Regions from separate parts of the Streptomyces sp. NPDC096105 genome, predicted to be linked through region 2. Evidence: riboswitches for the same ligand, from Rfam matches in the RefSeq annotation. Region 2 holds a riboswitch; each other region holds the start of a gene.
The links. Region 2 has a riboswitch for thiamine pyrophosphate ahead of ACIQ8B_RS17290 (thiamine ABC transporter substrate binding subunit). Riboswitches for the same ligand answer to the same signal wherever they lie in the genome.

Region 1: it holds a riboswitch for thiamine pyrophosphate, as region 2 does, so the genes downstream of both, thiC (phosphomethylpyrimidine synthase ThiC) here and ACIQ8B_RS17290 (thiamine ABC transporter substrate binding subunit) in region 2, are expected to answer to the same signal.
Region 3: it holds a riboswitch for thiamine pyrophosphate, as region 2 does, so the genes downstream of both, thiO (glycine oxidase ThiO) here and ACIQ8B_RS17290 (thiamine ABC transporter substrate binding subunit) in region 2, are expected to answer to the same signal.

What each region holds. Positions count from the first base shown of each region.
Region 1 is NZ_JBIWGC010000002.1:157,107-161,471, forward strand. It holds gene thiC (phosphomethylpyrimidine synthase ThiC) at 43-1,839, opposite strand; TPP riboswitch at 1,832-2,021, opposite strand; gene ACIQ8B_RS03475 (YibE/F family protein) at 2,094-3,626, shown strand; gene ACIQ8B_RS03480 (SsgA family sporulation/cell division regulator) at 3,708-4,142, opposite strand; gene ACIQ8B_RS03485 (IclR family transcriptional regulator) at 4,241-4,365, opposite strand, start outside.
Region 2 is NZ_JBIWGC010000009.1:237,632-241,996, reverse strand. It holds gene ACIQ8B_RS17295 (iron ABC transporter permease) at 1-871, opposite strand, end outside; gene ACIQ8B_RS17290 (thiamine ABC transporter substrate binding subunit) at 868-1,959, opposite strand; TPP riboswitch at 2,040-2,145, opposite strand; gene rlmN (23S rRNA (adenine(2503)-C(2))-methyltransferase RlmN) at 2,210-3,316, opposite strand; gene ACIQ8B_RS17280 (phosphatidate cytidylyltransferase) at 4,088-4,365, opposite strand, start outside.
Region 3 is NZ_JBIWGC010000001.1:180,912-185,276, forward strand. It holds gene ACIQ8B_RS00815 (Rv2175c family DNA-binding protein) at 6-371, opposite strand; gene ACIQ8B_RS00820 (NAD(P)/FAD-dependent oxidoreductase) at 462-1,697, opposite strand; TPP riboswitch at 1,793-1,904, shown strand; gene thiO (glycine oxidase ThiO) at 1,902-3,068, shown strand; gene thiS (sulfur carrier protein ThiS) at 3,065-3,286, shown strand; gene ACIQ8B_RS00835 (thiazole synthase) at 3,289-4,083, shown strand; gene pknB (Stk1 family PASTA domain-containing Ser/Thr kinase) at 4,194-4,365, shown strand, end outside.

The DNA of each region.
Region 1 (4,365 bases), on a different contig from region 2:
GTGCCGACGCCCACGGGGCCGTCGGCACCGCCTCCCCCTGCGTCAGTCGGCCATCGGCAGATACACGCGGTTGCCCGCTGCCGCGAACTCGCGGGACTTCTGGGCCATGCCCTCCTCGATCTCGGCGCGGCTGCCGCCGTGCTCGCGGCGGATGTCCTGGGAGATCTTCATGGAGCAGAACTTCGGGCCGCACATGGAGCAGAAGTGGGCCGTCTTCGCCGGCTCCGCCGGGAGGGTCTCGTCGTGGAACTCACGGGCCGTGTCCGGGTCGAGGGCCAGGTTGAACTGGTCCTCCCACCGGAACTCGAAGCGCGCGTCGGAGAGCGCGTCGTCCCACTCCTGGGCGCCCGGGTGGCCCTTGGCGAGGTCGGCGGCATGAGCCGCGATCTTGTACGTGATGACGCCGGTCTTCACGTCGTCCCGGTTGGGCAGGCCCAGGTGCTCCTTGGGCGTGACATAGCAGAGCATGGCCGTGCCCCACCAGGCGATCATCGCGGCGCCGATGCCCGAGGTGATGTGGTCGTACGCGGGCGCGACGTCCGTCGTGAGCGGACCGAGCGTGTAGAACGGCGCCTCCTCGCAGATCTCCTGCTGGAGGTCGATGTTCTCCTTGATCTTGTGCATCGGGACGTGCCCCGGCCCCTCGATCATGGTCTGTACGTTGTGCCGCTTGGCGATCCTGTTGAGCTCGCCCAACGTCCGCAGCTCCGCGAACTGCGCCTCGTCGTTGGCGTCCGCGATGGACCCGGGCCGCAGGCCGTCACCGAGCGAGTACGTGACGTCGTACGCGGCGAGGATCTCGCACAGCTCCTCGAAGTGCTCGTACAGGAACGACTCCTTGTGGTGCGCCAGGCACCACGCCGCCATGATCGAACCGCCGCGCGAGACGATGCCGGTCTTGCGGTTCGCGGTGAGCGGCACGTACGCGAGGCGGACACCCGCGTGGACCGTCATGTAGTCCACGCCCTGCTCGGCCTGCTCGATGACCGTGTCCTTGTAGATCTCCCAGGTCAGTTCCTCGGCCTTGCCGTCGACCTTCTCCAGCGCCTGGTAGAGCGGCACCGTGCCGATGGGGACGGGGGAGTTGCGCAGCACCCACTCGCGGGTGGTGTGGATGTTGCGGCCGGTGGAGAGGTCCATGACCGTGTCGGCGCCCCAGCGGGTCGCCCAGGTCATCTTCTCCACCTCCTCCTCGATGGAGGACGTGACCGCCGAGTTGCCGATGTTGGCGTTGACCTTCACCAGGAACCGCTTGCCGATGATCATCGGCTCGGTCTCCGGGTGGTTGACGTTGGCGGGCAGCACCGCGCGGCCTGCCGCGATCTCCTCGCGGACGACCTCGGGGGAGACGTTCTCCCGGACCGCCACGAACTCCATCTCGGGCGTGATCTCGCCCCGGCGCGCGTACGCGAGCTGGGTGACGGCCCGGCCGTCACGGCCCCGGCGGGGCTGACGCGGCCGGCCGGGGAAGACCGCGTCGAGATTGCGCAGGCCCCCACGCGGCGAGGTGTGCTTGATCCCGTCGTCCTCGGGTCGGACGGGACGGCCCGCGTACTCCTCCGTGTCGCCGCGGGCGACGATCCAGTTCTCGCGCAGCGGGGCCAGTCCCCGGCGGACGTCGGTGTCGACGAGCGGGTCGGTGTACGGGCCTGACGTGTCGTACAGAGTGACCGACTTCCCGTTGGTGAGGTGCACCTGACGGACCGGCACGCGCAGGTCGGGGCGGCTGCCCTCGACGTACGCCTTGTGCCAGCCGATGGACTTCCCGGCCTCCGTGGCCTCCGACGTCTCCGTCGGGTTCTGCGCGGAGGCAGGCGTGCGTGCGTCCTTGTTGGTCATGAGACCTACTCCCTACGCCGGCATTACCCGGTAACAGGTTCGGCGGTCGACGCAGCGGTTTCCGTCTGTCGACGCTCCGTGTGAAACATCACTCGAGGTCGGTGATGTTTCACGTGGAACATCGCTGGGACGGAGGTCAGCGCCCTCTCAGCCCGGTGCTCCGAGCTCCCGCGTGTACAAAACGTGCCTCCACGCTAGCGGCACTTCTGGCGCGGTGACCAGAGGGCCCCCTTCCTTCTTGCGATGATCGGTCGGTGACCTCGAACTCTCCGCCTCCGTACCCGCCGTCCGAGCCACCGCACGGTGCCGACGCCCAGCCCGGGCACGGTCCTGGGCAGCGGCACGAGCACGGCCCCGGGCAGGGGCGCACGGGCTCGCACGAGCACACCGGCTCCCACCGGCGCTTGAACGCCCCGGTGACGCCGGGTGATCCGGTGCCGACGGGCGGGGCCCACCACGGGCACGCTCCCGGACACAGCCACAGCCACGGCCCGGCCACCCCCGTCTCCCGCCACCTGCGCAAGGTCATCGCCGCGGTCCTCATCCCCTTCGCCGCCGCGGTCCTCGTCGGCCTTGCCGTCCTGTGGCCGGGCGGCGCCCCCGCCCACGAGCGCACCGGCGTCGGTTTCGACCGCCAGACGCAGCAGGCCACCGTCACCGAGGTGGTGGCGATGGACTGCGCCTCCGCGAACCCCTCCGCCGGCGTCCCGACCGGTGACACCTCCACCGCCGAGGGATCCTCCGCCCAGCGACAGGCGAACGGCACCTGCAAGAAGGCGACGATCCGGGTCGACACCGGCAAGGACAAGGGCCGGACGTTCACCGAGATCGTGCAGCCGGACCAGTCCCGGCAGCTGAGCGAGGGCCAGGGCGTCGTCGTCGCCTACGAGCCCTCCGCACCGGAGGACCTGCAGTACTCGGTCGCCGACGTGAACCGCCGCTTCCCCCTGGCGCTGCTCGCCGGTGTCTTCGCTCTCGCCGTGGTGGCCGTGGGCCGGCTGCGGGGCGTCATGGCTCTGGTCGCGCTGACGGTCAGCTTCCTGGTGCTCACCTTCTTCATCCTGCCGGCGATCCTGCAGGGCTCGAACCCGCTGGTCGTGGCGGTGGTGGGAGCGAGCCTGATCATGCTGCTCGCCCTGTACCTCTGTCACGGGCTGTCGGCCCGCACCTCGGTGGCGGTGCTCGGCACCCTGGTCTCGCTGCTGCTGATCGGCATCCTGGGGTCCGTGTTCATCGGCTGGTCGGCCCTCACCGGCAATACGGACGACAACACCGGCCTGATCCACGGTCTCTATCCGGACATCGACATGAGCGGCCTGCTGCTCGCGGGCATCATCATCGGCTCACTCGGTGTCCTCGACGACGTGACCGTCACCCAGACGTCCGCGGTGTGGGAACTGCACGAGGCCAACCCGTCGATGGGACGCCGCGCGCTGTACCGCGCGGGCATCCGCATCGGCCGCGACCACATCGCGTCCGTCGTCAACACCCTGGTACTCGCCTACGCGGGCGCCGCGCTGCCGCTGCTGCTGCTGTTCTCGGTCGCGCAGAGCGGCGTGGGGACGGTCGCCAACAGCGAGCTGGTCGCGGAGGAGATCGTGCGCACGCTGATCGGCTCGATCGGCCTGGTCGCCTCCGTGCCGGTCACCACGGCCCTGGCCGCGCTGGTCGTCTCGGCCGACCGCCCGGCGGACCGGGCCCCGGTGTCCGGGCAGACGGCGGGACACGCGCCGGAGCCCCGGCCGGCCATGGTGCGGGGCGGACGGGGCCGACGCCGCAAGCGCTGACGTCCCCCGTCGCGGGTCGGGCGCCGGGCCGGGGGCGCGCTGAAGCGTTACGCCACCGGCCCACCCGGTCGGCCCAACGCCTCAGCCGGCGCTCTGCTCCGCGAGGATGCGGTCCAGCGCGTCGTCGAGATGGGCGTCGAAGTCGGCGAGCGCCCCTTCCTGCCCCAGCGGCACCAGCTTGTCGGTGCGGTCGAGGAAGGCCACGAGCGGGGCGGCCGACGAGCGGAACAGCGCCTGGTCGCTGCCGACCTGCAGCCGGATCAGCACCTCGCCCAGGGTGTCGGGGTCGACCGGCGCGACCCGCACATCGCCCTCGCCGCAGGGCCTGCCCACGCCGTCGACCAGCAGCTCCCGGCCGAACGCCCACGTCACCGGGGCGTCTCCGGGCAAATGGAAGGTCAGCCGCACCGCGTAGGGATCACAGGTGTCATAACGCAGCTCCACCGGAATGCGGAAGGAAAGCTCCTCCGACACGAGAAAGCTCATCATGACCTCTGCCTGTACGGATTCGCGCATCGCCTACCCCGTCATTCGCCGCGGACTGGCCGGGCATGGACCCTGACACCAGAGGGAATCTTGCTGAACGTACACAGCAGATCACAAGGAGTGAGTTTTCAGATACTGATAGACAGTGCGAGCGACCCCGGCAGACGGCGCGTCTCCGCCTGCAGCCGCTGGACCACCGGGAGGAGCCGTTCGGCCTGGTGCACGGGCAGCGAGACCGCCACGGACGCCGCTG
Region 2 (4,365 bases):
CGGCGCCGCGCGGGCGGCGGGCGGTCACCGAGGCGTCGACCAGCCGCAGCGCGGTCTCGCGGCGCCGCACGGTCCAGGCGTGCAGGGCGAGGATCGCGCCGACGGCGAGGAACTGGATCGTCGTGAGGACGGCGGCCGTGGACAGGTCGAAGAGGTCGGCGGTCTGCCGGTAGATCTCCACCTCCAGGGTGGAGAAGGCGGGACCGCCGAGGATCTGCACCACGCCGAAGGAGGTGAAGGTGAAGAGGAAGACCATCAGCGCGGCGGCGGCCACCGCGGGGGCGAGCGCCGGGAGGGTGACCGTGCGCCAGGCGGTGAGACGGGAGGCGCCGAGCATCCGCGCGGCCTCCTCCTGACGCGGGTCGAGCTGGGCCCACAGTCCGCCCACGGTGCGGACGACCACGGCGTAGTTGAAGAAGACGTGGGCGAGGAGGATCGCCCAGACCGTGGTGTCGAGACGCACGCCCCACAGCTCGTCCAGCAGTCCGCCCCGCCCGACGAGCGCCATGAACGCCGTGCCGACGACGACCGTCGGCAGCACGAACGGCACGGTGATCACCGCCCGCAGCACCTGTCTGCCGGGGAAGTCGAAACGGGCCAGGACGTAGGCGCCGGGCAGGGCGGTCACCAGGGTGAGGACCGTGGAGACGAGCGCCTGCCAGGTGGTGAACCACAGCACCTGGCGGATGTCGGACTGGGCCAGCACGTCCGCGATCCGTCCGGGCTGCCAGCCGCCGTCGGCCTTCAGTCCCCGGGCGACGATCGCGGCGACCGGGTAGGCGAAGAAGACCGCGAAGAACGCGGCCGGCACGGCCATCAGGCCGAGCCGGGCCGCGTTCCGGCGCCACCGTCCGGGCCGGCGCGGGGTCACTTCAGTACGAGCGAGGTCCACGACTTGACCCACTGGTCACGGTTCTCGGCGATCTTCGCCGGGTCCATGGTCCGCGGCTCCTTCGCCTGCGGCCCGAACTTCACGAACTCCTCGGGCACCTGGGCGCCCTCGCGCACCGGGTACACGAACATGTTGAGCGGCATGTCGTCCTGGAACGTCTTGCTGACCAGGAAGTCCAGCAGCGCCTTGCCGCCCTCGGGGTTCTCGGCGTTGCTCAGCAGCCCCGCGTACTCGACCTGCCGGAAGCAGGTGCCCTCGGCGACGCCGGTGGGGGCGGTGTCGGGCCGCGGGTCGGCGTAGATCACCTCGGCGGGCGGCGAGGAGGCGTACGACACGACGAGCGGCCGGTCCGCCTTGGCCTGCTTGCCGCCGGCCGAGCCGGAGAACTCCTCGTTGTAGGCATGCTCCCAGCCGTCGACCACCTTGACGCCGTTGGCCTTGAGCTTCTTCCAGTAGTCCTCCCAGCCTCCCCCGTCGCCGTACTCGGCGACGGTGCCGAGCAGGAAACCGAGGCCGGGCGAGGAAGTGGCGGCGTTCTCGACGACGAGGAGGTCCTTGTAGGCGGGATCGACCAGGTCGTCGAAGGTCTTCGGCGGGGTCAGCCTCTTCTTCTCGAACCACGCCTTGTCGTAGTTGACGCAGACGTCACCGGTGTCGACCGGGGTGACCCGGTGCTTGTCCTCGTCGGCCCGGTACTCGGGCAGGATCAGGTCGGAGCCCTTGGCCTCGTAGGGCTGGAAGAGGCCGTTGTCGAGGGCGCGGGACAGCAGGGTGTTGTCGACGCCGAAGAAGACGTCCCCCTGGGGGTTGTCCTTGGTCAGGATCGCCTTGTTCACGGCCTGCCCCGCGTCGCCGTCCTCGAGGACCTTGAGCTTGAAGCCCGACCGCTTCTCGAAGGCGGCGACGACGTCCTCGGACACGGCCCACGAGTTGTGGCTGACGAGGGTCACGGTCTTGGAGCCCTCGCCGCTGCCGCTGCTGCCGTCCGCGCCGGACGACCCGCAGGCGGACAGCGTGACGAGCCCCAGACCGACCGCCAGGGCCGTGACCTTCTTGGTGATGTCCACTTGATCCCTCCTGGAGTGACCAGGAAGAGACGCGGCCCTGCCCGGGACCCCTGGGCGGGGTCCCGGGCAGGGCGCAACAGCTCGAGTGATGACCGATCTCCCTACCCAGAATGACCTGGGCCAGGTTCGGAGGGTCTGCGGCCGGTGCCGCACTCTCAGCGCTGTGGCGCTCCCCTGTCGGAATATGAAGGTGTACTGAAGGTGTGCTTATTCGGATGTTGCCTGTTCAGATGTACTGACCGGGGTCACCTTACCGCTCGGTCGCGGCGAGCTGACCGCACGCCCCGTCGATCTCCTGTCCACGGGTGTCCCGGATCGTGACCGGCACACCGTGCGCGGCGATCGCCTCGACGAACGCCTTCTCGTCCTCGGGCCGCGACGCGGTCCACTGGGAGCCGGGCGTCGGGTTGAGCGGGATGAGGTTGACGTGCACGGGGCGCCCCTTGAGCAGCCGCCCCAGCCGGTCACCGCGCCACGCCTGGTCGTTGATGTCCCGGATCAGCGCGTACTCGATGGACAGGCGCCGCCCGGACTTCGCCGCGTACTCGAACCCGGCGTCGAGCACCTCGCGCACCTTCCACCGGGTGTTCACGGGGACGAGGGTGTCGCGCAGCTCGTCGTCGGGGGCGTGCAGCGAGATGGCGAGCCGGCACTTGAAGCCCTCGTCGGAGAACCGGTGGATGGCCGGCACGAGGCCCACCGTCGACACGGTGATTCCGCGCTGCGACAGGCCGAGCCCGTCGGGCTCGGGGTCGGTGAGCCGGCGGATGGCACCGACGACCCGCTTGTAGTTGGCGAGGGGCTCGCCCATGCCCATGAACACGATGTTGCTGAGCCGCGCGGGCCCGCCGGGCACCTCGCCGTCGCGGAGCGCCCGCATCCCGTCCACGATCTGGTGCACGATCTCGGCGGTGGACAGGTTCCGGTCCAGCCCGGCCTGCCCGGTGGCGCAGAACGGGCAGTTCATGCCGCACCCGGCCTGCGAGCTGATGCACATGGTGACCCGGTCCGGGTACCGCATCAGCACCGACTCGACGAGCGTCCCGTCGAACAGCTTCCACAGCGTCTTGCGGGTCGTCCCCTGGTCGGTCGACAGGTGCCGCACGACGCTCATCAGCTCGGGAAGCAGCGCTTCCCGCAGCTTCCCGCGCGAACCGGCGGGGATGTCGGTCCACTGCTCCGGATCGTGCGCGTACCGCGCGAAGTAGTGCTGCGAGAGCTGCTTGGCACGGAACGGCTTCTCACCGACCGCGACGACCGCCTCCTTGCGCTCGGCAGGCGTGAGATCGGCAAGATGCCGCGGCGGCTTCTTGGCTCCGCGCGGCGCTACGAATGTGAGTTCTCCGGGCTTAGGCATGGCTGTACCAGTGTCGCAGATCCACAAGGGTGACCCGCAGGCGTCGGCCGCCGCACCGGTCGGTGGTGCTCGTCACCGGTCGCGGCTCGGCAGCCCCGGGCGGATCGTGGCCGGTGCCGCCCCTCCGTCCTCGCCGAGCCGAACACTCAACTGGGCTCCGATCTCCCGGCACCTGAACGAGCGGGCGACCCGTCGGGACGATGCCCGTCGGCCTCTCCACTGCGGCATGAGGCCCGCGCCGAGAGCGTGCGCGACCGCCGCAGAGGCCACCGTCTTCGCCGGTCCGCGTCCGCGATGCTCCGGCACCGTCAGGACGGACGGATGCGCCGTCCTTCTCGGCCAGGCCTGATATGCCGCCGCGGCCTCGTCCGTCGGCACCGTGATGATCCCCGCTCCGTCCAGGACCACGATCCCGCACCACGAGGGCGGACACAGCTTCGACGCCGGTGAGACGACCACGCCGGCGGCGGGTCGTCCGAACTCCACGGGTGCACCGGCCAGGTCCTGCCACAGCGCACGAGCACGTTCCACCAGCGGATCCGGCGTCATGCCCGGGGATTGTGCCACCCGAAGATCACGCGGAGGAACGGCTGCTTCCGCCTGTGGCCGCAGGCAGCGCGTGGCCCATGCCGGGCGCCTGCACGAAGCGTGCGCCGCGGATCACCTGGAGTCCGGGCGCGTCGACCGGGCCGCGCTCCTGGAGAGCGGCGGCACGCGTCGGCCCCCGTCCTCCGGGAGGACGGGGGCCGTGCGGCGGCAGGAGGACGGACCTCAGCCCGTGCCCACGAAGATCGCCAGCAGCAGCCACACCACCGGCGCCGTCGGGAGGAGGGAGTCCAGGCGGTCCATGATGCCGCCGTGGCCGGGCAGCAGCGTGCCCATGTCCTTGATGCCGAGGTCCCGCTTGATCATGGACTCACCGAGGTCGCCCAGCGTGGCGCTGACGGCGACCGCGAGGCCGAGGAGCAGGCCCTGCCACCACACGCCGTCGTCGATCAGGAACTGCATGCACAGCGCGCCCGCCGCCATCGAGAAGGCGACCGCTCCCA
Region 3 (4,365 bases), on a different contig from region 2:
CGCGGTCAGACCGCGAGGGCCTGGGCCCGGCGCTTCACCTCCGTGCCGCGGTTCTCCGCGAGGGCCTGGGCGGGCGTGCCCGGCAGGCTGGGGTCGGGGGTGAAGAGCCACTCCAGCATCTCTTCGACCGTGAAGCCGTCGTCCCGCAGGAGCGTCAGGGTTCCGGTCAGGCCCTTGACGACCTTGTCCCCGTCGATGAAGGCGGCGGGGACGTGCAGCGCGCGGTTCTCCCCCCGGCGCACGGCGATGAGCTGGCCCTCCTTGACCAGCTGCCGGACGCGCGTCACCTCGACGCCGAGCTTCTCGGCGATGTCGGGGAGGGTGAGCCAGGCGGGGACGAGAGCATCGATCTTTGCGTCAATCTCGGTCACGGGACAAGCCTGCCACCTGCCACCGACAGTCGGAAGCCAGCCCCGTCCCACCGGGCGGGCGCGTCGGCGGCGGACCCCGACGGCGGGGTGTCAGACGGCCGCCGATCTCAGCGGCCGCGCCGGGTCGGCCACCCGCTCCGCGTCCATCGCGGCGCCCGCCTCGATCAGCCGCCGCCCCTGCGCCAGGTCCCGGGGCCGCCCGACGGCGAGCAGCGCGACCAGCCGGCCCCCGCGCAGCCAGCAGACGCTCCACGCCGGGTCGGAAGGGTTCCCGCGCCACACCGTGCGGTCCGCGTCCGCGTGGTGGCCGGCGTACTGCACGAACCGCCCGAACTGCTCGGACCAGAAGTACGGCACCGGGTCGTACGCCTCGCGGCCCGCGGTCCCGCCGACGATGTTCGCGGCGACCGTGCGCGGCCCCTGCAGGGCGTTGTCCCAGTGGTGGACCAGCAGGCGCTCGCCGTAGCGGGCGGACGGGAAGGACGCGCAGTCGCCGACGGCGTACACATCGGGCAGGGAGGTCGCCAGGTGCGCGTCGGCGACGACCTCGCCGTGCGTCCCGAGGGCGATCCCGGACCCGGCCAGCCAGGCCGTGGCGGGGCGGGCGCCGATGCCGACGACCACCGCGCCGGCGGGCAGCCGGCTGCCGTCGTCGAGGAGCACGGCGCCGGGCTCGACGCCGCTCACGCGCGCGCGGGTGCGCAGGGTGACGCCGGCCTCCGCGTACCAGGCGGTCATCGGCGCGGCCACCTCCGCGGGCAGCACCCCCGCCAGCGGCCGCTCCTCGGCCTCCACGACGGTGACCGCGCAGCCCGCCTCGCGGGCCGCCGTGGCGAACTCCGCGCCGATCCAGCCCGCCCCCACCACCACGACGTCGTGGCGCGCGGCGAGCACCGGCCGCAGCCGCTCGGCGTCGTCCAGGGTGCGCAGCAGATGCACCCCGGGCACGCCCTCCGCGGCGGGCAGCCGCAGCGGTTCCGCGCCGGTGGCGATCACCAGCACGTCGTACGGGACGGGCCCGGCCTCCGTGTCCAGTTCGTGGTCGCCGGGGCGCAGGCCCGTCACCTCGCAGCCCAGCCGCAGTGCGATGCCGAGCTCCTCGAAGTCCACGTCGAAGGCGGAGCTCTCGGCGGTGCCCAGCAGCACCGCCTTGGACAACGGCGGCCGGTCGTACGGCTGGTGGGGTTCCGCCCCGATCAGCGTCACCTCGCCGGTGAAGCCCCGCTCCCGCAGCGCCGCCGCGGTCTGCACGCCCGCCATGCCCGCGCCCGCCACCACGACCCGGCGCGGCGCGGCCCCTCCCGGTTCCTGCGTCTGCTCGCTCACCCGCTCACCATAGACACCCGCGCCCGCCACGCCGGACCGCTGCCGGGCGGGGTCCCTTACGGGTGCGGCGCGGCGCGGGCTAGGGTGGCCCGCGTACACGCACTCGCGGGAGTCCGGACGCACCGGGCTGAGAGGGAGGCTGGCGGCCTCCGACCGTACGAACCTGATCCGGGTCATGCCGGCGAAGGGAGGGGCTGGACGCCCATGTCGCCCACGCGTACCGCGGACGTCCTCGTCGTCGGGGGCGGGATCATCGGCCTGGTCACGGCCTGGCGGGCCGCGCAGGCCGGTCTCGCCACGGCCGTCGTGGACCCCGAGCCGGGCGGGGGCGCCGCCCGGGTGGCCGCCGGGATGCTGGCCGCCGTCACCGAACTGCACCACGGTGAGCAGACGCTGCTGGGCCTCAACCTGGCCTCGGCGCGCCGCTACCCCGGCTTCGCGGCCGAGCTGGCCGAGTGCACCGGCCAGGACCTCGGCTACCGCCGCTGCGGCACCCTCGCCGTGGCGCTGGACGCCGACGACCGCGCCCACCTGCGCGAGCTGCACGCCCTGCACCAGCGCTCCGGCCTGGACTCGCAGTGGCTGACCGGGCGGGAGTGCCGGCGCCTGGAGCCGATGCTCGCGCCGGGCGTGCGCGGCGGGCTGCGGGTGGACGGCGACCACCAGATCGACCCGCGCCGGCTGGCGTCCGCGCTGCTGACCGCCTGCGAGCGGGCCGGCGTCGCCCTGCACCGCACCCGGGCCGAGCGGCTCGTCGTCCGCCGCGACCGCGCCACCGGCGTGGTCACGGCGGACGGCGGTGCGGCGGCCGCGGGCCAGGTGGTGCTGGCCGCGGGAAGCTGGAGCGGGCGGCTGGCGGGCGTCCCGCCGGAGGTGCTGCCGCCGGTGCGGCCGGTGAAGGGGCAGGTGCTGCGGCTGGCCATGCCGGACCGCCCCGAGCCGTTCCTGAGCCGCACGGTGCGGGCCGTGGTGCGCGGCAGCCACGTCTACCTGGTGCCGCGCGAGAGCGGTGAGCTGGTGATCGGCGCGACCAGCGAGGAGCTGGGCTGGGACACCACGGTCACCGCGGGCGGCGTCTACGAGCTGCTGCGCGACGCCCACGAGCTGGTGCCGGGCCTCACCGAGCTGCCGCTCACCGAGACGACCGCCGGTCTGCGCCCCGGCTCCCCCGACAACGCGCCGCTGCTCGGCCCGACCGGCCTCGCCGGGCTGCTGCTGGCCACCGGCCACCACCGCAACGGCGTGCTGCTGACGCCCGTGACCGGCGACGCCATGGCCCAGGTGCTGACCACCGGCGAGCTGCCCGAAGAAGCCCTCCCGTTCACCCCCCGGCGCTTCGGCGCCCCCGTCCTCGCGGAGCAGTCCGTATGAACGCCCCGGACCCCACGGTCACCGTCACCGTCAACGGCGAGCCCCGGCGGTTCCCGCCCGGCACGGCTCTCGACCTCGTCGTGAGGTCGCTCACCGCGGCCCCCTCGGGAGTGGCCGCCGCTCTCAACGAAACCGTCGTCCCGCGCGCGCAGTGGCCCGCCACCCCCCTGTCCGCAGGGGACCGGGTGGAGGTCCTCACCGCCGTCCAAGGAGGCTGACCATGGCCGACGATCCCCTCGTCCTGGGTGGCCGGACCTTCACGTCCCGGCTGATCATGGGCACCGGCGGGGCGCCGAGCCTCGACGTGCTGGAGCGGGCGCTGGTGGCGTCCGGCACCGAGCTGACGACCGTCGCCATGCGGCGGGTGGACCCCTCGGTGCAGGGGTCGGTGCTGTCGGTGCTGCGGAAGCTGGGCGTCGAGGTGCTGCCGAACACGGCCGGCTGTTTCACCGCCGGGGAGGCCGTGCTCACCGCGCGGCTGGCCCGGGAGGCGCTGGGCACGGACCTGGTGAAGCTGGAGGTCGTCGCGGACGAGCGGACCCTGCTGCCGGACCCGGTGGAGCTGCTGGACGCGGCGGAGACGCTGGTCGACGACGGGTTCACGGTGCTGCCGTACACCAACGACGACCCGGTGCTGGCGCGGAGGCTGGAGGACGTGGGCTGCGCGGCGGTGATGCCGCTGGGCTCGCCGATCGGGTCCGGTCTCGGCATCCGCAACCCGCACAACTTCGAGCTGATCGTGGAGCGGGCGGGCGTGCCGGTGATCCTGGACGCCGGGGCGGGCACCGCGTCCGACGCGGCGCTGGCGATGGAGCTGGGCTGCGCCGGCGTGATGCTGGCGTCGGCGGTGACCCGCGCCCAGGAGCCGGTGCTGATGGCGTCCGCGATGCGGAGCGCGGTGGAGGCGGGACGGCTCGCGCGGCGGGCGGGGCGCATCCCCCGGCGTCACTTCGCGCAGGCGTCCTCGCCGGCCGGGGGCCGGGCCGTGCTGGACCCGGAAAGGCCCGCCTTCTGACCCGCGGGACGGCCCGCGCCGGGACGCGGCCGGGTCGCACAGGTCACAGGTCCGCTCCAACGGTGGCCGACCGGGCCGGGGCTGTCGTCGCGGGCTCGTAGACTCGCTGCGTGGACACGACCCTTCAGGACCCGCTGGTCGGGCAGGTGCTCGACGGCCGTTACCGCGTCGACGCGCGGATCGCCGTCGGCGGGATGGCCACGGTCTACCGGGCCCTGGACGCCCGCCTCGACCGTGTCCTCGCGCTCAAGGTGATGCACCCCTCGCTGGCCTCCGACGCCG